Regions from separate parts of the Pantoea sp. LMR881 genome, predicted to be linked through region 1. Evidence: predicted binding sites of a transcription regulator. Region 1 holds the regulator's gene; the other holds the start of a gene.

Region 1 (12,595 bases):
CTATCACCGCATTCTGGAAAGCATGGCGCAGGTAAAAACACGTAAAAACTTCGCTAACGAAGATTAACCGGCATCACTGCCTCTCTGGCCAAATAATACACGCCGTGGCGTGAAGTATAGCGGGCAGAGTCGCCATCGGACCGGGGCGCTGCTACAATCCGCTCCCTTTTTTATTAATGTCGCGATATATAGCCAGGAGGCTACGGTGTTTGATCGTTTTAAACTCGCCTTGAATCATGTTCTCCCAAAGAAATGGCTGACTGAACTTGCTGGCTGGGGCGCAAGCCGCCGTGCGGGTTGGCTGACTAAACTGGTCATCGACATTTTCGTCTGGTTCTACAAAGTTGACATGGCAGAAGCACGCAAGCCAGATACCGCCAGCTATCGGACGTTTAACGACTTTTTTGTGCGCCCACTGAAAGATGACGCACGCCCGGTTGATCCTGATGCGAGCCTGGTTGTCCTGCCTGCAGATGGCGCGATCAGCCAGTTGGGCCATATTGATGGCAACCAGATTTTCCAGGCTAAAGGCCATCATTACACGCTTGAGGCATTGCTGGCGGGCAATGAGCAGATGGCGGCGCAGTTCCGCGATGGTGAGTTTGTGACGATCTATCTGGCCCCGCGTGATTATCACCGTGTGCATATGCCCTGTAATGGCATCCTGCGTGAAATGATTTATGTGCCAGGCGATCTCTACTCGGTGAACCCGTTGACAGCGCGCAATATTCCTAATCTGTTTGCCCGTAACGAGCGCGTTATTTGCTATTTCGATACCGATATCGGCCCAATGGTGCAAATTCTGGTAGGCGCAACCATTGTGGGTAGCATTGAAACCGTCTGGGCGGGTACGATTACGCCGCCACGCGAAGGCGTGATTAAGCGTTGGCACTATCCGGCTGCCGATGATGAAGGTGCGGTTGTGTTGCTGAAGGGCCAGGAAATGGGCCGTTTTAAACTCGGCTCTACTGTTATCAATCTGTTCACGCCTGGTCGTGTCAGACTGGCTGCCAGTCTGGAAGCCGAAAGCAAAACGCGTCTGGGTCAGCCGCTGGCAATGACATTGCCGTTGCCCGCTGAAGCCGCTGATGTTATCGCTAAATAATTGAGTGTTCCCCCGTGCGTTCGATCCTTTTCCTGCTGCTGAGCCTGTGGCTCAGCACTTCAGCATTAGCAGCCAGTGTTCCTGATGCCAGTTCATTAAAACAGCAGCTTGAAGAGGTGAAAGCCGCTAAAAGCTCGCCTGCTCAGGCGGAACAGATCCAGTCGATCGAAGCCGCGCTTAACTTTCTCAGCGAGCGTGATGATTCTCTGGAGCGGACAAAGCAGTATCAGCAGGTCATTGATGACTTTCCGCGCCTCGCCCGTGAATTACGCCAGCAAATAGCCTCTCTCAACGACAGCAGTAAATCCATTCGCAGTAATATGAGCAGCGCCGAGCTGGATCAGGAGATCTTGCAGGTCAGTAGCCAGTTGCTGGAAGAGGGACGTCAGGCACAGCAGGAGCAGGATCGCGCACGCGAAATCAGCGATTCGCTGTCACAACTTCCACAGCAGCAGACCGAAGCGCGCCGTGCAATGACAGAAAGCGGACGCCGTTTGCAGGGGGCTGATAACGCCACACCGCAGGCTCAGACTCAGCTGACCACACGTCAGGCAGAAAATGCGGCCAATAAAGCGCGTGTTGATGAACTGGAGCTGGCACAGCTGTCAGCTAACAATCGCCAGGAGCTGGCGCGGATGCGTGCGGAGCTTCATCAGCGTAAAGCTGCGCAGTTAGATAATTATTTGCAGGCGCTGCGCAATCAGCTCAACGAACAACGGCAGCGTGAGGCGGAACTGGCGCTGGCTCGCACAGAGCAGCTAGCTGAAAACAGCGGTGATCTCCCCTCCTCGATCAGCGATCAGTTTCGGATTAACCGTGACCTCTCCGGCTCGCTGAATCAGCAGGCGCAGCGCATGGATTTGGTCGCTTCGCAGCAGCGTCTTGCCACCAATCAGATTATTCAGGTACGTCAGGCCCTCACTACTTTACGTGAGCAATCCCAATGGCTGGGGGCTTCAAATTTGCTAGGCGAGGCTCTGCGCGCGCAGGTTGCACGCTTACCGGAGATGCCTAAATCTCAGCAAATTGACAATGAAATGGCGCAGCTGCGCGTGCAACGTCTCTATTATGAAGATTTGCTGGAACGTCAGGATGCGTTACGTAAAGCCCATCAGGCCGATGGTCAGCCATTTACCCCTGAGCAGAAACGCATTCTTGATGCCCAGTTAAAAACACAACGAGAGCTGCTTAACTCACTGATCTCTGGCTGTGATACGTTAATCCTTGAGATTACCAAGTTAAAAGTGGCTAACACTCAGCTCCAGGACGCATTGACCGAAGTTAAAGATGCCACGCATCGCTATCTGTTCTGGACCGCTGACGTCAGCCCCGTCAGCCTGAGTTACCCCGTTGATTTAGCAAGGGATCTGTCACGCCTGCTGTCGCTTGATACGTTAGGCCAATTGGGCAAAGCCCTGGCGATGATGTTTACCAGCCGGGCAACGGTGTTACCGATTTTAGGTGCGGTACTGCTGGTGGGATTCAGTATCAGCTCTCGCCGTCATTTTAATGCGTTTCTGGCGCGTGCCGCCGGTAAAGTCGGTAAGGTCACACAGGATCGCTTCCGCTTAACCATTCGCACTGTGTTCTGGTCAATTCTGGTTGCGTTACCGCTGCCTGTTTTGTGGGGCGCGCTCGGTTACGGCTTACAAAATGCCTGGCCCTATCCGGTTGCCGTGGCGATTGGTGATGGCATCACGGCTACGCTGCCGCTGCTCTGGGCATTTATGATCAGTGCCGCGTTTGCGCGTTCTAACGGATTGTTTATTGTCCACTTTCGGTGGCCACAAACCCGCGTCGCACGCGCAATGCGCTATTACTCATTGAGCATTGGCCTGATCGTGCCGCTGATTATGTTGCTGATTGCCTTTGGCAACCTGGAAGATCGTCAGTTTTCCTCATCGCTTGGTCGTCTCTGTTTTATCCTGATTTGCGGCGCCCTTAGCCTGGTCACGGTGAGCCTGAAACGTGCCGGGATACCGCTCTATCTCGATAAAGAGGGCAATGGTGACAATATCATCAACCGCGTACTGTGGAACCTGATGATTGCGATTCCGTTACTGGCCGCCCTCGCCTCGGCGATCGGTTATCTGGCAACGGCGCAGGCGCTGCTGGCCCGTCTGGAAACGTCGGTGGCAATCTGGTTTCTGCTGTTAATTATCTACCATATCATTCGTCGCTGGATGCTGATTCAGCGTCGCCGCCTTGGTTTTGATCGTGCCCGACAGCGACGTGCTGACATGCTCGCTAACCGCGCACGAAGTGAAGAGGAAAAAGAGCAAAGCGCGCAGAATGTTGATGCCATTGAAGTGGAAGAGCCTGTTATCGATCTCGACGCGATCAGTGCGCAATCGCTGCGGCTGGTTCGTTCGATTCTTACGCTAATCGCTCTGGTTTCTGTGATTGTATTGTGGTCAGAAATCCATTCAGCCTTTGGCTTTCTGGAGAATATCCGCCTGTGGGATGTCAGCACGTCTGTTCAGGGCGTAGAGAGCATTCAGCCGATTACGCTTGGTTCAGTGCTGATTGCCATTCTGGTGTTTATTATCACAACGCAGATGGTGCGCAACATGCCCGCCCTGCTGGAACTGGCTCTGTTGCAGCACCTCGATTTGACACCGGGTACGGGGTACGCCATTACCACTTTAACCAAATATCTGCTGTTACTGATTGGTGGCCTGATCGGTTTTTCGCTGATTGGTATTGAGTGGTCAAAACTGCAATGGCTGGTCGCCGCGCTCGGTGTGGGATTAGGTTTTGGTTTGCAGGAGATTTTTGCCAATTTTATTTCTGGTCTGATTATCTTGTTTGAGAAGCCAATTCGTATTGGCGATACCGTGACGATTCGCGATCTGACCGGCAGCATTACCCGCATCAATACCCGTGCAACCACCATCACCGACTGGGACCGCAAAGAGATTATTGTGCCGAATAAGGCCTTTATCACTGAGCAGTTCGTTAACTGGTCGCTGTCAGATTCGGTCACGCGTGTGGTTCTGACGATCCCGGCGCCTGCCAAAGTGAACAGCGAAGAAGTGACGAACATACTGAAGCAGGCGGCTGAACGCTGTAGCTATGTGCTGGATATGCCGCCGCCAGAAATATTCCTGGTCGATCTACAACAGGGTATCCAGTTGTTCGAGCTGCGTATTCATGCCGCAGAGATGGGGCATCGCATGCCATTGCGACATGAACTGCACCAACTGATTCTGAAAGGCTTTGAGCAACACGGCATTGAAATGCCCTTCCCGCCATTTCAGGTGCGTATGGAAACGCTGGGCAAAAAGATGCCTGCCAGCAATGGTGCGCCTGCTGCACGAACCTTTAAATCTGGCGGCTTATAGGCAAAAAAACGCCCGGCTGGTCCGGGCGTTTTAACGACTGGTTACTGCTTAACGAACGCTTCGCCCTGCTCGATATCTTTTTTCAGGGTTTCTAACATGCCGTCAAGCGCCTGCTGTTCGTAACGGCTTAAGTTGCCTAAAGGCCTGCGCTCAACGATACCGCTTTTACCCAGCAGCAAAGGTTGTGAGAAGAAACGCGCATACTCACCGTCGCCCTCAACATAAGCACATTCCACTATGTTCTCTTCACCCTTAAGCGCCCGCACGAGCGATAAGCCAAATCGCGCTGCTGCTTGTCCCATAGAGAGTGTCGCTGAGCCGCCACCGGCTTTGGCTTCAACCACTTCAGTGCCCGCATTTTGAATGCGCCGGGTTAAATCTGCGATTTCCTGATCGCTGAAGCTGACATCATTGACCTGTGACAGCAGCGGCAAAATAGTCACACCTGAATGCCCACCGACTACCGGCACTTCAATTTCACCTGGCGATTTGCCTTTTAGCTCCGACACAAAGGTGTTGGCACGAATAATATCCAGCGTCGTCACGCCAAACAGCCGGTTTTTATCATACACGCCGTGTTTTTTCAGGACTTCAGCGGCAATGGCCACGGTGGTGTTGACCGGGTTAGTAATCACACCAATCAGGGCCTTAGGCGCTGTCTGTGCCACCTGATCGATCAGGTTACGCACGATGCCGGCATTGACATTGAACAGGTCGGCACGGTCCATGCCTGGCTTACGCGCGACGCCAGCAGACATCAGCACCACATCCGCACCCTGTAGTGCAGGTGTAGCATCTTCACCGCTAAATCCTTGAATTTTTACAGCAGTGGGAATATGGCTGAGATCAACTGCAACGCCCGGCGTAACCGGTGCAATATCGTAGAGGGACAGTTCTGAACCCGCAGGAAGCTGCGTTTTGAGTAAAAGTGCGAGCGCCTGGCCTATGCCACCCGCGGCACCGAGAACGGCAACTTTCATTCTTAACTCCTTATTAAGGTGGGGCAGAGAAGAGCCGAAATTCCATCTGTGTCAGACCTTAATCAACTGCTCAGGCGATGACGAGTATCCGCACTCATTCTACGTGCTTGCGCACTTAATTTCCGGATTCATAACTGACTAATCATCTACTTACCTTGATGTTTCAGGGTGCAGGCAGATGACAGACACATGATCCCGATGAGTTTACTCAGTGCGGAAAAAGGTGCGCAGTCAATTGCTTAGCAGCCTGAAGCATGCCGGATATAACCTGAATGACCGACAACTTTGCCGAGGGCAGACAGAGAACGGCCGTAATCGTTATCTGTTGCTACATCACCCATAGTATAACAACTCTGCAACCATTGTCTGTTTGCCTGCTTAAGGAGCCTTTTGGCCCGGTCACATTTTTTTGTTATTATCCCCGCCCGCTAACCGATTCATGCTGTTCACTTACCAACCAATTGCATAAAAATTCATTTATATGCATAATCCTCGCTCTGCCGTGGGCTGAATCCCGGTTATTCCCTATTTTTATTGGTAGCCTATGCGAAACCCATCAAAACAAGACGATTTGATCAAAGCTTTTAAAGCTCTATTAAAAGAAGAAAAATTTAGTTCCCAAGGGGAAATTGTGCAGGCGCTGCAAGAGGAAGGCTTCGAGAACATCAACCAGTCAAAGGTTTCTCGTATGCTGACTAAATTTGGCGCGGTACGCACACGTAACGCCAAAATGGAGATGGTTTACTGCCTTCCGGCCGAACTGGGCGTGCCGACAACCACCAGCCCGCTCAAGAATTTAGTGTTAGATATCGATTATAACGATGCCTTAGTGGTCATTCATACCAGCCCTGGCGCAGCGCAGCTTATTGCACGTTTACTTGATTCGTTAGGAAAATCAGAAGGGATTCTTGGCACCATTGCGGGCGATGACACTATCTTCATTACCCCTGCGCGCGCCTTTACGGTTAAGCAACTCCACGACGCCATTCTGGTGTTATTCGAACAAGAGCTTTAAATATCGCTTTGTCTACCGGCAGTTAACCTGCCGGTTACGTCCTGTCTCGCACCATCCCTACAACATTAATTTTTTGTTTTAATTATTAAAACAGTGCATACGTGCGCTGATTGTCCCGTTTTTGTTGCCTGAAAAATGGGTCAGACCTTTTAATCGTGATAACCTCTCTCGCTACTTTACGCTGCTTTACACCTGACAATTAGTGTCTCTTCCTGCTTTCAAATTAAACCACAGCCTTATCGACCATGATTTTTCGCACAAAAGGATAAAGTGACGCATATTACTGTTTTAACATGAAATTAACCACTTATGCTCACTTATTCATCGGTTTTTATAACTCATGGTTATTAAAAGTTGCCATAAGGATAAAGAATCACAAAAAAACATTATTAGCAGAGTATTAATTTCTGACGTTATTAGTTCTATACTTCTTTTCGTGATGCAAATCACATCAATAAAAAGAGAAAAACCAACGACGAGGAAAATATTCATGAACATTAAATCAACTATCGCCACCCTGAGTATGCTTTCTGCCCTGTCATTTGGCGTTAACGCTGCCAGCCTGATTTCAAATCAGCAGGCACAGGATATGAACCTGCAATCAATGAACCAAACCATCAGCGTGAGTGGCCGTGACGGCGACCAGACCAACGTCCGCCAGGTACTGTCGCAGAAAGCAGATGCACAGGGCGCAAGCCACTATCGCATTATTGAGAACAATCAGGACGACACTTATCACGTCACTGCTGAGCTGTATAAATAATTAGCTGAAATAAAGATTAACCCATCCGGCGTTTGAAAAATGCCTGAAGAAATCGACGACCCGCTCTCTTTTTTAACGCCGCAGGTTGTTGATTGTAATGAGGAGATAAACTATGAAAATCAAAACAACCATCGCTACCGTTAGCTTACTTTCCGTTATCGCTTTTGGTGCCTCCGCTGCCCAACTGGTTACCGGTGAGCAAGCACAAAACATGCAGCCTGCGGGTACCATAACCATTAGCGGTACTGCAGGTGCGCCAATGGATTATCGTGCTCAGCTTTCACAGAAAGCCGATGCACAAGGTGCCAGTGCCTATAAAGTGATTGAAGCGCGTACCGGCGATAACTATCACATCACTGCAGAACTCTATAAATAATTCCTCGTCAATTTTTGACGAACCCTTTGGCCCCGCTCTCCGGGGCCCTTTTTAATTTATTTCACGTTGAAATGGAACTGGCCCTCCAGCTCCTCTTCTGCTTCATCAAATAATAAAATCAGTGCGCCGTAGCGCCTTTTTTGCCCTTTTCCCAAATTCACGAATTCAATTTCCAGCGGCATCGGTAGCGTTGCGCTGGTGACCACATCCCATAAGCCATCCAGATCGCATATACGCCTGTCTTCTATGGCAAAACGCTCGCTGAACTGGCGAAAGAAATGCGCCTGATCAACAATCTCATTGAAGTCAAAACGCTCGGTTTTCATGCGGACCGCTCCCATCCTCCAACGGTGGGCGACATTCGCCGCCCGGTGATGTGAAACTAGCTCAGGCCGCCAAGGTGCAGCGTTTTGATCTCCAGATACTCTTCCATGCCAAGTACCGATCCTTCACGTCCCAGGCCCGATTCTTTTACGCCACCGAACGGAGCCAGCTCTGTAGAGACTGCGCATTCGTTGATACCAATCATGCCGCTTTCCAGCGCGGCGGAAACGCGAAATACGCGCTGTAAATTTTGAGTATAAAAATAAGCGGCAAGGCCATATTCGGTATCGTTAGCGCGTCGAATGACCTCATCTTCATCATCGAAACGGAAGCAGGCTGCAACCGGGCCAAAGGTCTCCTCTCGCGCTAACTGCATGCTTTCATTCACATCGGCAATCACGGTTGGCTGCCAGAAGTTACCGCCCAGCTCATGACGACCGCCTCCCGTCAGCACTTTTCCCCCTTTGCCGAGCGCATCTTTAACATGTTGCTCAACTTTTTCGACCGCTGAGGGTTCGATCAGCGGGCCGACAACCACGCCCTCTTCCATGCCGTTTCCGACTTTGAGCTTTTTCACTTCCGCGGCGAGTTGATTCACAAAGCGATCGTAAACCGCATTGTGGATAAAGAAGCGGTTTACGCTAACGCATACCTGCCCGGCATTGCGGAACTTGTTGGCAATCGCACCCTGCACGGCTGCATCAATATCAGCATCCTCAAACACAATGTAAGGCGCGTTCCCCCCAGTTCCATCGACACTTTCTTCATTGTTTCAGCCGCGTTGCGCATCAACAATTTGCCGACTTCAGTCGAACCGGTGAAAGAAATTTTTCGCACCTCTTTACTGGCCATAATCGCATCGCTGATCGCATGCGTATCACCCGCGACTGCATTCAGTACGCCGTCGGGCACGCCCGCTTTTTTTGCCAGCGCCAGTAAAGCGAATGCACTCAGTGGTGTGTTGTTGGCAGGCTTGATGATGCCAGTACATCCTGCGGCTAACGCCGGGCCAAGTTTGCGCGTCAGCATCGCCATGGGAAAATTCCACGGCGTAATCGCTGCCACGACACCAATGGGTTCACGTGTCGCCAGAATGCGCGAGCCAGTTTTTGCCGGAGGAATGATTTCACCATTGGCACGTTTGGCCTGTTCCGCGAACCACTGAATGAAGCTGGCGGCATATTCCACTTCACCTTCGGCTTCTTTCAACGGCTTGCCCTGTTCAGCCGTCATGAGTTGACCGAGCCAGCGTTTGTTTTCAATCATTAGCTGATACCAGCGATTAAGGATCTCAGCACGCGCTTTGGCGGTTTGCGCACGCCAGGCCGGAAAAGCAGCCGCAGCGGCAGCAATGGCCTTTTCCGTCTCAGCTTTACCCGCTTTCGCCACCTGCGCGATAACCTCACCCGTGGCCGGATTGGTTACATCAAACGTCGCTGTTGTGGTCTGCCACTGGCCACCCGCCAGAAAACCCGTTTGAAACAGTTCGCTGTCTTGTAATGAAGAATTCATTGATCGCTCCTGTGAGTTTCGCTTTCCATGAAGAAAGTATAGTTGGCAAAAACGACAGGTTTTGTGACGAGATGGGATTGTGTCAGCCGCTGCGGAAGGCAGCGGCTGGTTTCAGATTTGGATAAGGGTGTTTTGATACTTGTCTAACATTGTTGCCAGCCGCTTCACCGGCTCGGTGACGCTCGCTGGTGCCTCGTAATGCGCCAGCTTCTCCTGATAAATCGCTAACTCTTTCAGCAACCGCTCAAAATAGTAACGGCGTTTCTCATCGCTACCGGCAGAAATCACGCGATCGGCGGTATAACGCAGTTGCCGATGATAAGCGGACAAATCCTCATTTATCGGTATTTCTGCGTTGCGTAAGCGTTGATGGCCAATAATCAGCGTGAGCGCGATGCGATATTTATCAATATCGCCAGGAAACAAATTCAACAGCAAGAACAGCTGCTGATACAGCGCAGGCAGATGGTTCTCACGGCGCCGCGCCTGATTAGTGGTCATTGCCGAAACCGCAGCATACATAAAACGATTAAGCAGCTTACGACCCGTGCGCGCCTTGGATTTATCGCGAATCAGCAAGATCACCATCATTGCCACAAAGCAGCCAATGACCTGGCCCAGCACGTTATCAAGGAACACCTTGATCTCAAATTGCATGGGGTTATCCAGCACAATTACGTTGATAGTACCGATCAGCGCACCAAGCGTACCGAGCTGGCGTCGCTGAACAAAGATACCGCCGATAAAGCCAAGCAAACCAATCGCAATACAAAGCAGAACAGCACTTTGCTGAGTGGCCGGTAAAATATACATAAAGTAAAGCGCGCCTAGCGGCACCGCTACCGTCATGCCATACAGGAAGTCTTTGGCCATCATCAGCGGATTCGGCATGCGCATCGCCAGCGCAGTGATAACCGCCAGCATCACCATACAGCCACTGCCTGACGTCCAGCCGGTATATAGCCAGAATAACGACCCCAGCGCCGTTGCCACAAAGGTACGTATACCGTTAATCATCGCGTGATGCGTTTCGGCGGAACGCGCCTGAATGACAACTTCGCGCTGCAAAATGCGCTCTTCCAGCGTGGTGATACGGCTGTTGCTTTTGATGCCGTTGATTAACAGCAGATATTCCGTTGCGGCTCCAACCCAACTCGCCAGCGTCAGCGGCGTGGCTTTACTGCTGGCGCTGATTACCCTGCGCATGATTTTCATGCGTTTATGCACGTCATCAACGTTTTCGACATCCTTTTCAATCAGCAGGCGATACTGCGGCGCAATGTAATCGGGGCGAGCATTTTGGATCAGAAAGGTTTCTGCGGCCTGGGTAATCAGCGTCAGCGAGAGCGTGTTAAGCATTTGCAAACGGCGGCTGGTGTTCTGCCAGCGCGAAGATTCCATCATTAACTGACTGCGCATACTGTTTAACGCTGTGGTACGGCGAACCAGTGCGCTCCACGCTTTATCTACTTCCTCTTTGTCACCGTGCGCCACGCAGAGTTGCAGCAACTTATAATGTGCCACCAGCAGTGAATCAACTTCCTGATCGATCACTTTTTTAATCGATCGCGGTGAGAAGATCATATCCGCCAGGATCGCGCATAAAATGCCTAATACGATTTCGCTACAGCGTTCAACCGCATACTGCGGCGCTAATATCAGCCCGCCGCTGGCATCCGCAGTCACGACGATAATCAAGGCGGTGTAACCCGCCAGACCAAGCGCGTAGGAGTTTTCGACTTTGATCAGAGAAGAGAGCCAGACGCATAATCCCGCCCAGATGCAGCACAGCAGCAGCATCACAACCGGCGCACGTACTGTGGCGATCATAATCGTTAGCGCAGCGATACAGCCAATGAAGGTGCCGATAATACGCAAAATGCCCCGATAGCGCAGCGCACCTGAATAGGGATCGCCGCCAGCCGCAAATGCAGTACCGCCTGCCACGATGCCCGCCGTCATTACTGCCCAGCGCGGTGTTTCTAAGTCCAGATGAAAGCCGATCATCAGCGCAGCCACCAGCGCAAACGTCAGCTTTACCGGAAAACGCAGGAACTCAATCATAACGCTTAACCAAACTCACGCAGTCGATTGAATAGCTTCGTCATTGGCGAGGCATCAGTATGCTGACGATCCGCTTTACCGGTGATAACGACTGTTGCAGTCGTACCCGCCGGGAAACGGTTGCCAGGCTGCTGGTCGAGACGAATACGCACCGGTACGCGCTGCGCCAGGCGAACCCATTCAAGATTCGAATCCACGGTAGCCATGCCTTTAGTGTCCACCGAGCTGCTGCTGTTGGTCACGCCCGCCGCGATACTGTCAACGGTGCCACGCAGGACAATGTTGCTACCTAACGGCGTGACTTCAGCGCGGAATCCCGGCTGAACGCCATGCAGTTTGGTCTCTTCCAGATAAGCCAGCACGTAGAATGAGTGTTGCTGAATCAGCGCCACCGCCACCGATCCGCGCGTAATGTACTCACCGCCAAATACGTTGAGGTTTGTCACCCATCCATCGGACGGCGCTTTGATAGTGGTACGCTCAAGGTCAATCTTTGCCAGATCGCGGGTTGCAATGGCTTTGGCCAGCTGGTGTTCGCTGGTTTGCAGATCGTTATTAGCCTGATCGATAGCTTCACGCGACATCGCAACGGTGCCTAACTGGTTACGGCGTCCCGCTTCACGACGTTTCTCACTGACTAACGCCTGATAATACTCGACGTCTGCCTGGGCCTGATCGAGGGCTTTTTGATAGCGCGGGCGATCAACGACAAACAGCGTATCGCCTTTTTTCACCAGCTGGTTGTCATGTACAGGCACATCCGTGATTAAGCCGGTTACATCCGGCGAGATCGCCACAACATCAGCAGAGAATCGGGCATCACGCGTCCACGGTGACTCGGTGTAGAACACCCAGGCACGAAAGATAATGATGACAGCAATGATAACGAGCAGGAGAGTAATCGCGTAACGCGCGATTTTTCTTATAAGTGCTTTCACTTAAACCTCAGACAAATAGACGGGATACAAGGTAAAACACACAGCAGTAAAGTGCTGTATTAAAAAGTGCCGGATGCCAGACGAGATCGTAAATACCGCTGGGCGTCAGCACGCGTTTCACTAACCAGAACAGCATAAGTGAAATAATTAATTCGATGAAAACGGGCGGAAAAG
Region 2 (12,595 bases), 290 kb from region 1:
CACAGTTGGTCATTGGAAACCAGTAAATCTGCCGGACGCGGCAGGCGTTCACCTTTCAGGCGACGTTCCAGATAAGACTGCGTGGTCATTAGCTGGCTACGGATGCGTTTCAAAATCATGCGGTAAGGCTCAATCGCCTCTGGATCGCCACATAACTCACGCACGTCATCGCTACATTCAGACATCGACAGTTCAGAAATCAGTACGCCAATATCGCGCAGGAACAGATCGGCGGCTTTCCAGCGGCTCAACTGCATGGCATGGCGGGTAATCGATGCCGTGACGTTTGGGTTGCCATCACGATCGCCGCCCATCCAGGAAGTAAACTGCACCGGGACAAAATCGACCGGCAGCTTAATGCCAAATGACTCTTCAACCTGCTCGTTCAGTTCGCGCAGGAAAGCAGGCACGCCTTCCCACAGGCTGTTTTCCACCACCGCAAAGCCCCATTTGGCTTCATCAATTGGCGTTGGACGGTATTTACGGATTTCATCGGTATGCCACGCTTGCGCCACTAACTGACGCAGGCGACGCATGATCTGGTTACGTTCGTAGTCAGAAATATCACTGTGATCGAGCTGCTTCAGACAGCTATTCACTTCAACCAGTTTATGGATCAGCGTACGACGGGTAATCTCTGTCGGATGAGCGGTCAGAACCAGTTCCAGTGATAAGGACTCAATCGCGGCGCGGATGGCGCTTTCGCTAATATCGCTCTGCTGCTTGAGGTTTTCGAACGTTTTCTTCAACAGTTCCGGATGATTCGCCCCTTCGCCGTTGTGAGAGATGGTTTGATACTGTTCAGCGACGTTGGTGAGATTGAGGAACTGACTAAAGGCACGCGCAACCGGCAGGAGTTCGTCATTAGACAGATTTTGCAGCGTATTGAGCAGCTCCTTGCGATGAGTGTCATTTCCCGCACGGGATGACTTGGAAAGTTTGCGGATGGTTTCTACCCGCTCAAGGATGTTCTCTCCAAGCGCATCCTTAATCGTATCCCCGAGCAGTTTGCCGAGCATACTGACATTACTTCGCATTGCGGAATATTGTTCGTTCATTTGACCCTGACACCCTCATCGTCTTTTAAACTTCTACACCCACCGGGCATAACATCGTCTTTTATCTAGCCACGTAATGTTCCTTTCGTCAATTGACTTAAACTGACGCAAACGTGCCGCTAAATAACGGAAATTCATAGAATTTAATTAAGGCGAAGCGGGATAAGTTATTCTTATCATTAAATCCCGCAGAATGACAGGGCATTTTGCTGCTTTTGCAGTGAAATGCCCCATTTGATGTTAATCAGTGACAAAAATGCTGTACAACCTGACTGATAAGCTCACGAGTGGGCTTTATAAATGCCGTATCAATAAATTCATCTGGCTGGTGCGCCTGATTAATTGAGCCTGGGCCTAACACCAGAGTTGGACACAGCTGCTGAATGAACGGTGCTTCGGTGCAATAGTTCACCACTTCAGTTGGCGTACCCAGTAATTTCTCTACCACTTTCACCAGTTCATGGTTAGCCGGACACTCATATCCCGGAATGGGTGGGTGCAGCTCGCCCACGTTGATTCGGCCTGGCCAGCGCGCGCTTACAGGTGCCAGCGCCTCGTTGAGTAATTCATCTAAATCGCTCAGCGTCAGGCCTGGCAGCGGACGAATATCCATATGCAATTCGCAGCAGGCGCAAATACGGTTAGCAGCATCACCGCCATTAATATGACCAAAATTCATGGTGGGATAAGGGATCGCGAAACCCTCATGGTGATAACGCTCTTTCAGCGTGTTACGCAACTGCATTAAATGACTGATAGATTCATGCATTAACTCAATCGCGTTAACGCCACGAGCCGGATCGCTGGAGTGTCCCGATTTACCTTCGATGCGAATCGCATGGGAAAGATGGCCTTTGTGGGCGCGCACGGGCTTAAGAGATGTCGGTTCACCGATGATGGCGCAGTCCGGACGCCACTGGGTGGATTCAGAAAAATACTTAGCACCCGCCATGGTTGTTTCTTCATCAGCGGTAGCCAGAATGTAAAGCGGTTTGCTCAGCGTTGTCACATCAACATCACGCAGCGTATCAAGAATGAAAGCAAAGAAGCCTTTCATGTCTGCAGTGCCTAAACCGTAAAGTTTGTTGTCGTGTTCGGTTAGCGTGAAAGGATCGCGCGTCCAGCGACCATCATCAAAGGGTACGGTATCGGTATGACCTGCCAGCAGCAGGCCACCGGCGCCGTTGCCGGTGCGGGCCAGCATATTGAATTTGTTGCGCGTGCCGGGTACCGGCTGCACTTCTACGCTGAAGCCGAGGTCACGAAACCAGCCAGCCAATAAATTGATTAAAGTTTCATTACTCTGATCCAGTGCAGCATCCGTTGCGCTGATTGATGGTGTTGCGATCAACTGGCGGTAGAGTTCGATAAAAGGCGGTAATTTTGTCTTCACTGTTGACGGTCCTTGAGTTAGGATGTATCAATATTCATGCATTAATAGTGAATAAAAATACAATAACGTCGCTTGCTTGTGAACTTAAAATCTCGGCAAACGGCATCGTGGGCAACGGGGCAAGGCCGCGACCCGGAACGTGTGACTGTAATAAGGTATACAGCCTGATGTTGAATACGCTGATCGTTGGTGCCAGTGGTTACGCTGGCGTAGAGCTTGCCACCTTCCTGAATCGCCATCCACATATGAACATAACCGCTTTGGCGGTTTCAGCGCAAAGCCCAGACGCCGGTAAACGCCTCTCTGATCTGCATCCGCAGCTCAAAGGCGTGGTCGATCTGCCGCTACAGCCGTTGAGCAGTGCTTCAGAGTGGGCAGATAAAGTCGACGTCGTGTTTCTGGCGACGGCCCATGAAGTCAGCCACGATTTGGCTCCTGAATTTCTTAAAGCGGGCTGTGTGGTGTTTGATTTGTCGGGCGCGTTCCGCGTCAACGACGGCGAGTTCTATAACCAATATTACGGTTTCACACATCAGCACGGCGACTGGCTGGATAAAGCCGTTTACGGTTTGGCTGAGTGGCAACATGAGAAGATTAAAGAAGCGCAGCTGGTTGCCGTGCCGGGCTGTTACCCAACGGCTGCTCAGCTGGCATTAAAACCGCTGGTGGAAGCTGGCTTGCTGAATGAAACGCAGTGGCCAGTGATCAACGCCACCAGTGGGGTGAGCGGTGCCGGGCGTAAAGCTAATGTTGGCACCAGCTTCTGCGAAGTTAGCCTGCAACCTTACGGACTGTTTTCTCATCGTCACCATCCGGAAATCGTTGCGCATCTTGGTACGCCGGTGATTTTTACGCCGCATCTTGGCAGTTTCCCGCGCGGTATTTTGGCCACGATTACCTGCCGGCTGAAAGCAGGCATTGGTCGTGACGATGTTGCCGATGCCTTCCACAATGCTTATCACGACAAGCCGCTGGTGCGCGTCTACGAGCAAGGCGTGCCTGCCCTGAAGGCGGTTGTAGGGTTGCCCTATTGTGATATCGGCTTTGCCGTGCAGGGCGAGCATCTGATTGTTGTCGCCGCCGAAGATAATCTGCTTAAAGGCGCAGCCTCACAGGCGGTACAGTGTTTAAACATTCGTTTCGGCTTCCCTGAAACGCAGTCACTGATTTAACGGACGAGTAAATTAGCCATGACCAATCCTTTAATTATCAAACTTGGCGGTGTGCTGTTAGACAGCGAAGAGGCGCTGGCCCGTTTGTTTGACGCGCTGCTGACTTATCGCAATACACATCAGCGCCCGCTGCTCATTGTTCACGGCGGTGGCTGCCTGGTGGACGACCTGATGAAAAAGCTGGCGCTGCCGGTGAAAAAGAAAAACGGCTTACGCGTCACGCCTGCCGATCAAATCGACATCATTACCGGCGCACTGGCGGGTACGGCAAATAAAACGCTGCTGGCGTGGGCGAAAAAATATGGTATCAACGCAGTAGGCTTGTGCCTCGGCGATGCAGGTTTGGTGAATGTTACTCAGTTCGATGAAGAACTCGGCCATGTGGGTAATGCTATGCCGGGTAACCCTGCCTTACTGAATACACTGCTGGATGCTGGTTATATGCCGGTGGTTAGCTCAATCGGTATTACTGATGGCGGCGACCTGATGAATGTCAACGCGGATCAGGCAGCAACCGCGCTGGCTTCCACCCTCGGTGCCGATCTCGTCTTGCTGTCTGATGTCAGCGGCATTCTGGACGGTAAAGGTCAGCGTATTGAAGAGATGACTGCAGACAAGGCCGAGCAGTTAATCGCTCAGGGCATCATTACTGATGGCATGATTGTTAAAGTGCATGCAGCACTTGATGCTGCCCGCACGCTGGGCCGCCCGGTGGATATCGCCAGCTGGCGTCATGCTGAGCAACTGCCCACTCTTTTTAACGGCGTGTCGATTGGCACCCGGATTCTCGCTTAACGACTCTGATTCAAGGATTACGAAATGCAAACGCAAGGTATCAAAAAAATCGTTCTGGCTTACTCCGGTGGCCTTGATACTTCAGCCATCATTCCATGGCTGAAAGAAAATTACGGCGGCTGTGAAGTTGTCGCGTTCGTGGCAGATATTGGTCAGGAGCGTAGCGATCTTGAAGGCGTTGAAAAGAAAGCGTTGCAGTCCGGCGCATCAGAATGCCACGTCGTTGATCTGCGTGAAGAGTTCATCAGTGATTATGTTTATCCGGTGCTGCAAACTGGTGCGCTGTATGAAGGCACTTACCTGCTGGGCACCTCAATGGCGCGTCCCATTATTGCTAAAGCACAGGTTGAGCTGGCGCTGAAAGTTGGTGCTGATGCGCTGTGCCACGGTGCAACCGGTAAAGGTAACGATCAGGTACGTTTCGAAACCACCTACACCGCGCTGGCTCCTCAACTGAAAGTGGTGGCGCCGTGGCGTGAATGGAACCTGCGTTCACGTGAAGCACTGCTGGACTACCTGAAAGAGCGTAACATCCCAACCACCGCATCGCTGGAAAAAATCTACAGCCGTGACGAGAATGCGTGGCATATTTCTACCGAAGGTGGCGTGCTGGAAAGCCCGTCAAACGCGCCAAACAAAGATTGCTGGGTCTGGACCGTTGATCCCCTGGAAGCGCCCGATCAGCCAGAAAACGTGACCGTGACCGTAGAGAAAGGCCGCGTTGTGGCGGTAAACGGTGAAAAGCTGAGCCCGTTCCAGTGCCTGGAAAAACTCAACGTGATCGGTGCAAAACATGGTGTAGGCCGTATCGATATCGTGGAAAACCGCCTGGTTGGTATTAAATCTCGCGGCTGCTACGAAACCCCAGGCGGCACCATTATGGTGAATGCCCTGCGCGCGGTTGAGCAGCTGGTACTGGATCGCGACAGTTTTAAATGGCGTGAGCAGTTAGGTCAGGAAATGTCCTATGTGGTCTACGATGGCCGCTGGTTTGCGCCACTGCGTAAATCTATCCAGGCGGCGGCTGAATCACTGGCCGAAGAGGTGAATGGCGAAGTGGTGCTGCAACTTTATAAAGGGCAGGCCACCGCCACGCAGAAACGTTCGGCAAACAGCCTGTACTCAGAAGAGTTTGCGACCTTTGGCGAAGACGAAGTTTACGATCACCGTCATGCAGGCGGTTTCATCCGTCTTTTCTCGCTCTCTTCACGCATTCGCGCCCTGAACGAGCAGAAAAAATAATTCTCAGGCGAGGTGCGCCTCGCCTCACAGCATAACCTCAGGGGCGGCATTTATGCCGCCCTTCGTTTAACGATTTGAAGGAGATTTCACATGGCACTTTGGGGTGGACGGTTTACCCAGGCAGCAGATCAACGTTTCAAACAGTTTAACGACTCGCTGCGCTTCGACTATCGCCTGGCGGAGCAGGACATCATTGGTTCAATCGCCTGGTCCAAAGCGTTAGTGACGGTAAACGTACTGAGCAGCGATGAGCAGCAGCAGCTGGAAGCCGCGCTGAACACGCTGTTAGCAGAGGTTCGCGCGAATCCCGAACAGATTTTGCAGAGCGATGCCGAAGATATTCACAGCTGGGTTGAAGGAAAGCTGATTGAAAAAGTCGGTGCACTGGGGAAAAAATTACACACCGGCCGCAGCCGTAACGATCAGGTCGCGACTGACCTGAAACTCTGGTGCAAAATGCAGGTGGAAGCGTTATCTGACGCGACCCGTGAATTACAACAGGCGCTGGTGGCCACTGCAGAAGCCAATCAGGATGCAGTAATGCCAGGCTATACCCATCTGCAACGTGCGCAGCCGGTGACGTTTGCTCACTGGTGTCTGGCCTATGTAGAAATGCTGGCGCGTGACGAGAGCCGTTTGCAGGATACGCTGAAACGTCTTGACGTAAGCCCACTAGGCTGTGGCGCACTGGCGGGGACGGCGTATGAAATTGATCGCCAGCAGTTAGCCGGCTGGTTGGGTTTTGCTTCTGCAACGCGCAACAGCCTGGACACGGTTTCCGATCGCGATCACGTTCTGGAATTGTTGTCTGATGCCGCTATTGGCATGGTGCATCTATCGCGCTTTGCTGAAGACATGATTTTTTTCAACACCGGTGAAGCGGGTTTTATTGAGCTGTCGGACAAGGTTACTTCTGGGTCATCACTGATGCCGCAAAAGAAAAACCCGGATGCGCTGGAGCTGATCCGTGGCAAGTGTGGCCGTGTACAGGGCGCACTGACCGGCATGATGATGACACTGAAAGGTTTACCGCTGGCGTACAACAAAGATATGCAGGAAGACAAAGAAGGTCTGTTCGACGCGCTGGATACCTGGCTCGACTGCCTGCATATGTCAGTGCTGGTGCTGGATGGTATTCAGGTTAAACGTCCACGCTGTCAGGAAGCCGCCGAGCAGGGTTACGCCAACTCCACTGAACTGGCGGATTATCTGGTCGCGAAAGGCGTACCGTTCCGGGAAGCACATCATATTGTGGGGGAAGCGGTGGTGGAAGCGATTAAGCAGGGCGTGGCGCTGGAGTCACTGTCACTGGCACAGTTACAGCAATTTAGCGCAGTGATTGAAGAAGATGTTTATCCGATCCTTGCGCTGCAAAGTTGCCTTGATAAGCGCAATGCGCAGGGTGGCGTTTCGCCGCAGCAAGTTGCACGCGCCATTACAGAGGCGAAGCAGCGTCTGGTATAAATTGCAGATAAAAAAAAGCGGGCACAGGAAATGCCCGCCAACCTCTAGCTTCAGAATTACTTTTTTATAGGCACATCATCAAAGGGTCAGCTTTCCTGCTGACACTGAGATTTTTTGCTGTAGTGACAGTCTTTATTTGATGTGTGCATTATTCCTATCGCCGCTTGATAGGGCTAATCGTTCATTGCTATTCTATCTATCGCCACGGGCTATCGTGGTTTGGAGGGTAACAATGAATATTCGTGATCTTGAATATCTGGTTTCGCTTGCTGAGCACCGTCATTTCCGCCGTGCTGCGGATGCGTGTCACGTTAGTCAGCCAACGCTGAGCGGGCAGATTCGTAAATTAGAAGATGAACTGGGCGTCATGCTGCTGGAGCGTACCAGCCGCAAAGTTTTGTTCACCCAGGCCGGTTTATTGCTGGTGGATCAGGCGCGGACCGTATTGCGTGAAGTGAAAGTGCTGAAAGAGATGGCGAGCCAACAAGGTGAAGCGATGTCAGGCCCGCTGCATATTGGTCTCATCCCAACCACCGGCCCCTATTTGTTGCCGCAAATTATTCCGATGTTGCATCAGACCTTTCCCAAGCTGGAAATGTATCTGCATGAAGCACAAACCCAGCAGCTGTTGGCGCAACTCGACAGCGGCAAGCTCGACTGCGCGATTCTGGCGTTAGTGAAAGAGAGTGAAGCGTTTATAGAAGTGCCTCTGTTTGATGAGCCGATGAAGCTGGCGATTTATCAGGACCACCCGTGGCGCGATCGCGATCGCGTGCCGATGTCCGATCTGGCTGGTGAGAAATTGCTGATGCTGGAAGATGGCCACTGTTTACGCGATCAGGCGATGGGCTTCTGCTTTGAAGCGGGGGCGGATGAAGATACGCATTTCCGTGCAACCAGCCTCGAAACGCTGCGTAACATGGTTGCGGCAGGCAGCGGCATTACCTTGTTACCTGCGCTGTCGGTGCCACCGGAGCGCGTACGCGATGGCGTCTGCTATTTGCCGTGCTACAAGCCAGTGCCGCAGCGCACTATCGCATTAGTCTATCGTCCGGGTTCACCTCTGCGCAGCCGTTATGAACAACTGGCAGAGGCAATTCGCACGCATATGCAGGGCTATCTCGACAGCACGTTAAAACAGGCGGTTTAAGCCATTTAACGCGGCTACGCGATAGGCCTCTGCCATCGTGGGGTAGTTAAAGGTGGTATTCACGAAATATTCAATCGTGTTGCCGCCGTTTTTCTGTTCCATGATGGCCTGACCGATATGAATGATCTCAGCGGCACGCTCGCCAAAGCAGTGGATGCCTAAAATCTCTTTGGTTTCACGGTGGAATAAAATCTTCAGGCTGCCCACGTTCATCCCGACAATCTGCGCACGCGCCAGATGTTTGAACTGGGCGCGTCCCACTTCGTAAGGCACTTTCATTGCGGTTAGCTGCTGCTCAGTTTTACCCACTGAACTGATTTCTGGAATGGTGTAAATCCCGGTGGGGATGTCTTCAATTAAGTGCGCTGAGGCCTCGCCTTTAATCAACGCTTGCGCCGCAATACGGCCCTGATCGTAAGCCGCTGATGCCAGGCTTGGATAACCGATAACATCACCCACTGCGTAGATATGCGGCTGGGCAGTCTGATACATGCTGTTTACTTTCAACAAGCCGCGGCCATCCGCTTCCAGCCCAACATTTTCCAGCGACAGCGAATCGGTGTTACCAGTACGACCGTTCGCATAGAGCAGGCAATCCGCTTTGACCTTCTTGCCCGACTTCAGGTGCATGATCACGCCGTCGCTAACACCTTCAATCTTCTCAAACTCTTCGTTGTGACGGATCACTACGCCGCTGTTCCAGAAGTGATATGAAAGCGAGTCGGACATCTCCTGATCAAGAAAAGCCAGCAGGCGATCGCGGGTGTTAATCAGATCGACCTTGACGTTCAGACCACGGAAAATTGACGCATATTCACAGCCAATGACCCCTGCGCCATAAATAATGACGTGACCCGGCTCGTGGTGCAGATTGAGAATCGAATCGGAATCGTAAATACGAGGATGGGTAAAGTCGACGTCTGCTGGGTGATAAGGACGAGAACCACAGGCGATAACAAATTTTTCTGCTGTCAGGCGCTCACGCGAACCATCCGGTTGTTCAATTTCAACCGTATTGGCATCGACAAAACGCGCATCGCCCTGATAAAGCTCACAGCGGTTGCGTTCGTAAAAGCCCTGGCGCATAGCCGTTTGCTGGCTGATAACGTTTTCGGTGTGGTTGAGAATATCGGCAAAGGAGGAGCGAAGAAGTCGGGTGTGGTCACTGTAAAGCGGGTTTTGATTGAACTCAATGATACGACTCACTGCATGACGAAGGGCTTTAGAAGGGATGGTGCCCCAGTGCGTACAACCGCCGCCAATGTTGTGGTAGCGTTCAATCACCGCGATGCGCGCTCCCTGCTTCACCAGCCCCATCGCCGCACCTTCGCCGCCAGGTCCTGAGCCAATCACAATGGCATCGTAATCGTAAGACTTTTGCATACCGATACGTCCTATTATTTATACATTTTTACAACGGGATTCTAACATCTCGCCGCGCACATCTGAATTCTATCAGCGATTTTCCACGCGGTTTGACAAAGAGTGAGGTTCACAGGCGATCACAAAGTTTGCGCATATGTACGCTGAATATTTTGTTATAGTGCCCCTTCAACACCGCAAAAGGCAGAGAGAATGGGCGTCAGAGCGCAACAGAAAGAACGTACACGACGTACACTGATTGAAGCAGCTTTCAGTCAGCTCAGCGCCGAACGCAGTTTTGCCAGTTTAAGCTTACGTGAAGTCGCGCGTGAAGCCGGGATCGCACCGACTTCCTTTTATCGGCATTTTAAAGATGTTGATGAGCTCGGGTTGACGATGGTGGATGAAAGCGGATTAATGCTACGCCAGTTAATGCGCCAGGCGCGACAGCGCATCGCCAAAGGCGGCAGCATCATCAAAACGTCTGTGGCGACGTTCATGGAGTTTATCGGCAACAATCCCAACGCATTCCGCCTTTTACTACGTGAACGCTCTGGCACGTCTGCTGCTTTTCGCGCCGCCGTTGCGCGTGAAATTCAGCACTTTATTGCTGAACTGGCCGATTATCTTGAGGTCGAAAATCGCATGCCGCGTAGCTTTACCGAAGCGCAAGCGGAAGCGATGGTGACCATCGTATTTAGCGCGGGTGCGGAAGCGTTGGATGTCGATATTGAGCAACGGCGCAAGCTGGAAGATCGTTTGGTATTGCAGTTACGCATGATTGCCAAAGGCGCCTATTACTGGTATCGCCGTGAACAAGAGCGGCTGGCGGTAACCCTGGATAAACCCGAAGAGTAATGAATAAGGATAATGCTATGACCCAACAGGTTCCTCGCGATAAAGGCACGCTAATACTGGCTTTTATTACCGGTTTAGCGATTAACGGTTCATTTTCCGTGCTGTTTAGTGCTTTTGTCCCTTTTTCGATCTTTCCATTGATTGCGCTAGGTTTAGCGGCATGGTGTCTGCATCAACGCTATCTGAACTGTAATATGCCAGAGGGTATGCCGGGGCTGGCCGCTGCGTTTTTCCTGTTGGGCATTCTGGTGTACAGCGCGCTGGTGCGCGCCGAGTATCCCGATATGGGATCCAATTTTGTTCCCACCATTTTGATGGTGGCGCTGGTGTTCTGGATCGCGAGCCGCATCAGACGCAGACGGAATCGATAAAGTAGAAGCGGGAACCTCTGGGTTCCCGTTTTTTTAGGCTTTGCGCGTAAGCAACACGCCGCATTCCATATGATGGGTATAGGGAAACTGATCGAACAGCGCCAGGCGCGTGATGTCATGAGTTTGCGCCAGTGTTTGCAGATTGTCGCACAGCGTTTGTGGATTGCAGGAGATATAAAGGATGCGCGGATAAGCCTGCACCATTTTCACCGTTTCATCATCCAGCCCGCTGCGCGGTGGATCGACAAAAATGGTTTCACACTCATAACTTTGCAGATCAATGCCCTGCAAACGGTTAAAGCTGCGCGCGCCATTCATTGCCTGCGTAAACTCTTCGGCTGCCATGCGAATGATTTGTACGTTATCGATCTGGTTGGCTTCAATATTGAACTGTGCCGAAGCCACCGACGGTTTAGCAATTTCAGTGGCCAATACCCGGCGGAAATTGCGTGCCAGTGCCAGTGAAAAGTTACCGTTACCGCAATAAAGTTCCAGCAAATCGCCGCGTGAACCTTCCGTCGCCTTCAGCGCCCACTCCAGCATCTGAATATTCATTGCAGCATTAGGCTGGGTAAAACTGTTTTCGACCTGACGATAGATCATTTCGCGGCCCGCAACCGGTAAGCGTTCATCGACATAGTCGCGATCCAGGCAAATTTTCGTTTTAGTCGCGCGACCAATGAGTTGTACGTCAAAACCTTGTGCCCGCAACGCATCGCGCAATTTGCTGGCGGCTTGTTGCCAGACCTCGTCCAGCTTGCGGTGATACAGCAGTGAAATCACAATCTGCTGGCTCATGGTGGATAAATAATCGATCTGAAACAGCTTATGGCGCAGCGTGTTGTTATCACGGATCGCTGCGATCATTTTTGGCATCAGTTGATTAATCAATTCGCTGGCTGCCGGGAACTGATCGACGCGGATGCGTTCCCGCGTCTGCTGATCGAAAATGATGTGATAAATATCATCGCCATCGTGCCACAGACGAAACTCTGCGCGCATACGATAGTGGCTGACCGGTGAGCGAAACACCTCCACTTCCGGCGCAGCAAAAGGTGTCATCATCGTGGTTAAACGACTGACTTTTTCGGCCAGCTGCGCGTCATATTGTTCAATAGGGAGATGTTCGGGTGTCATGATCAATCCTGGTTAATAGCAAGCTTGCCGGGCGATTGTAGGCATTCACTTGCTGATGTCCAGTGCTGTGCAGATAAGATGTGTAGCAGTCTGGACATCTACAGGCACCATCCGTAGACTGCGTGCGCCGGTCTCAGCCTGAGTTAACAGGGAATCCAGTGCGAATCTGGAGCTGACGCGCAGCGGTAAAGAATGTCGTGGTGATTGCAATTGCAGACACTGTCCTGCGGGATGGGAAGTCTTCACCATTTATGATTCCCAGCCCGAAGACCTGCCGGCGTGACGTCGCAACTCGTATAATCATCGCGTGCTATTGATTGTATGCCTGCGGCATCCTGCTTCGTCTATTGGATGCTATAAAAAATGAAAAAACCAAAGCATCGCTGTGCGCTTTCAGTGCAACGGCGATCTCTCTCTGGGCGCAAAATGGTTTCGCTCAGGTGAATGATGATACGCAAATTGTTACTGCTAATCGTTTTGCACAACCAGTGTCGAGCGTGTTAGCGCCAACCACAGTAGTGACGCGTAATGATATCGATCGCTGGCAAGCAAAAAGCCTGACGGATGTCATGCGCCGACTGCCCGGCGTCGAT

Evidence for each region. Region 1 encodes ArgR, which controls arginine synthesis, uptake and breakdown. Its sites were predicted from a motif close to ANTGAATAAAAATACANT; they were not measured.
Region 2: a site for ArgR is predicted at 2,498-2,515, ahead of argC (N-acetyl-gamma-glutamyl-phosphate reductase). Genes of this name have one in related genera too.

The regions. Positions count from the first base shown of each region.
Region 1 covers NZ_JAPVOK010000002.1:2,709,702-2,722,296, reverse strand. Annotated here, with positions in the region: gene rsgA (small ribosomal subunit biogenesis GTPase RsgA) at 1-67, shown strand, start outside; gene asd (archaetidylserine decarboxylase) at 206-1,105, shown strand; gene mscM (miniconductance mechanosensitive channel MscM) at 1,120-4,449, shown strand; gene mdh (malate dehydrogenase) at 4,491-5,429, opposite strand; gene argR (transcriptional regulator ArgR) at 5,974-6,444, shown strand; gene O3W44_RS14650 (YdgH/BhsA/McbA-like domain containing protein) at 6,935-7,207, shown strand; gene yhcN (peroxide/acid stress response protein YhcN) at 7,320-7,583, shown strand; gene O3W44_RS14640 (barstar family protein) at 7,640-7,909, opposite strand; partial or broken gene O3W44_RS14635 (NAD-dependent succinate-semialdehyde dehydrogenase) at 7,966-9,419, opposite strand; gene aaeB (p-hydroxybenzoic acid efflux pump subunit AaeB) at 9,531-11,483, opposite strand; gene aaeA (p-hydroxybenzoic acid efflux pump subunit AaeA) at 11,489-12,421, opposite strand; gene aaeX (p-hydroxybenzoic acid efflux pump operon protein AaeX) at 12,429-12,595, opposite strand, start outside.
Region 2 covers NZ_JAPVOK010000002.1:2,421,715-2,434,309, forward strand. Annotated here, with positions in the region: gene ppc (phosphoenolpyruvate carboxylase) at 1-1,058, opposite strand, end outside; gene argE (acetylornithine deacetylase) at 1,303-2,451, opposite strand; gene argC (N-acetyl-gamma-glutamyl-phosphate reductase) at 2,619-3,623, shown strand; gene argB (acetylglutamate kinase) at 3,642-4,418, shown strand; gene O3W44_RS13200 (argininosuccinate synthase) at 4,443-5,660, shown strand; gene argH (argininosuccinate lyase) at 5,751-7,124, shown strand; gene oxyR (DNA-binding transcriptional regulator OxyR) at 7,357-8,274, shown strand; gene sthA (Si-specific NAD(P)(+) transhydrogenase) at 8,257-9,657, opposite strand; gene fabR (HTH-type transcriptional repressor FabR) at 9,850-10,494, shown strand; gene O3W44_RS13225 (YijD family membrane protein) at 10,512-10,865, shown strand; gene trmA (tRNA (uridine(54)-C5)-methyltransferase TrmA) at 10,899-12,002, opposite strand; cobalamin riboswitch at 12,115-12,295, shown strand; gene btuB (TonB-dependent vitamin B12 receptor BtuB) at 12,350-12,595, shown strand, end outside.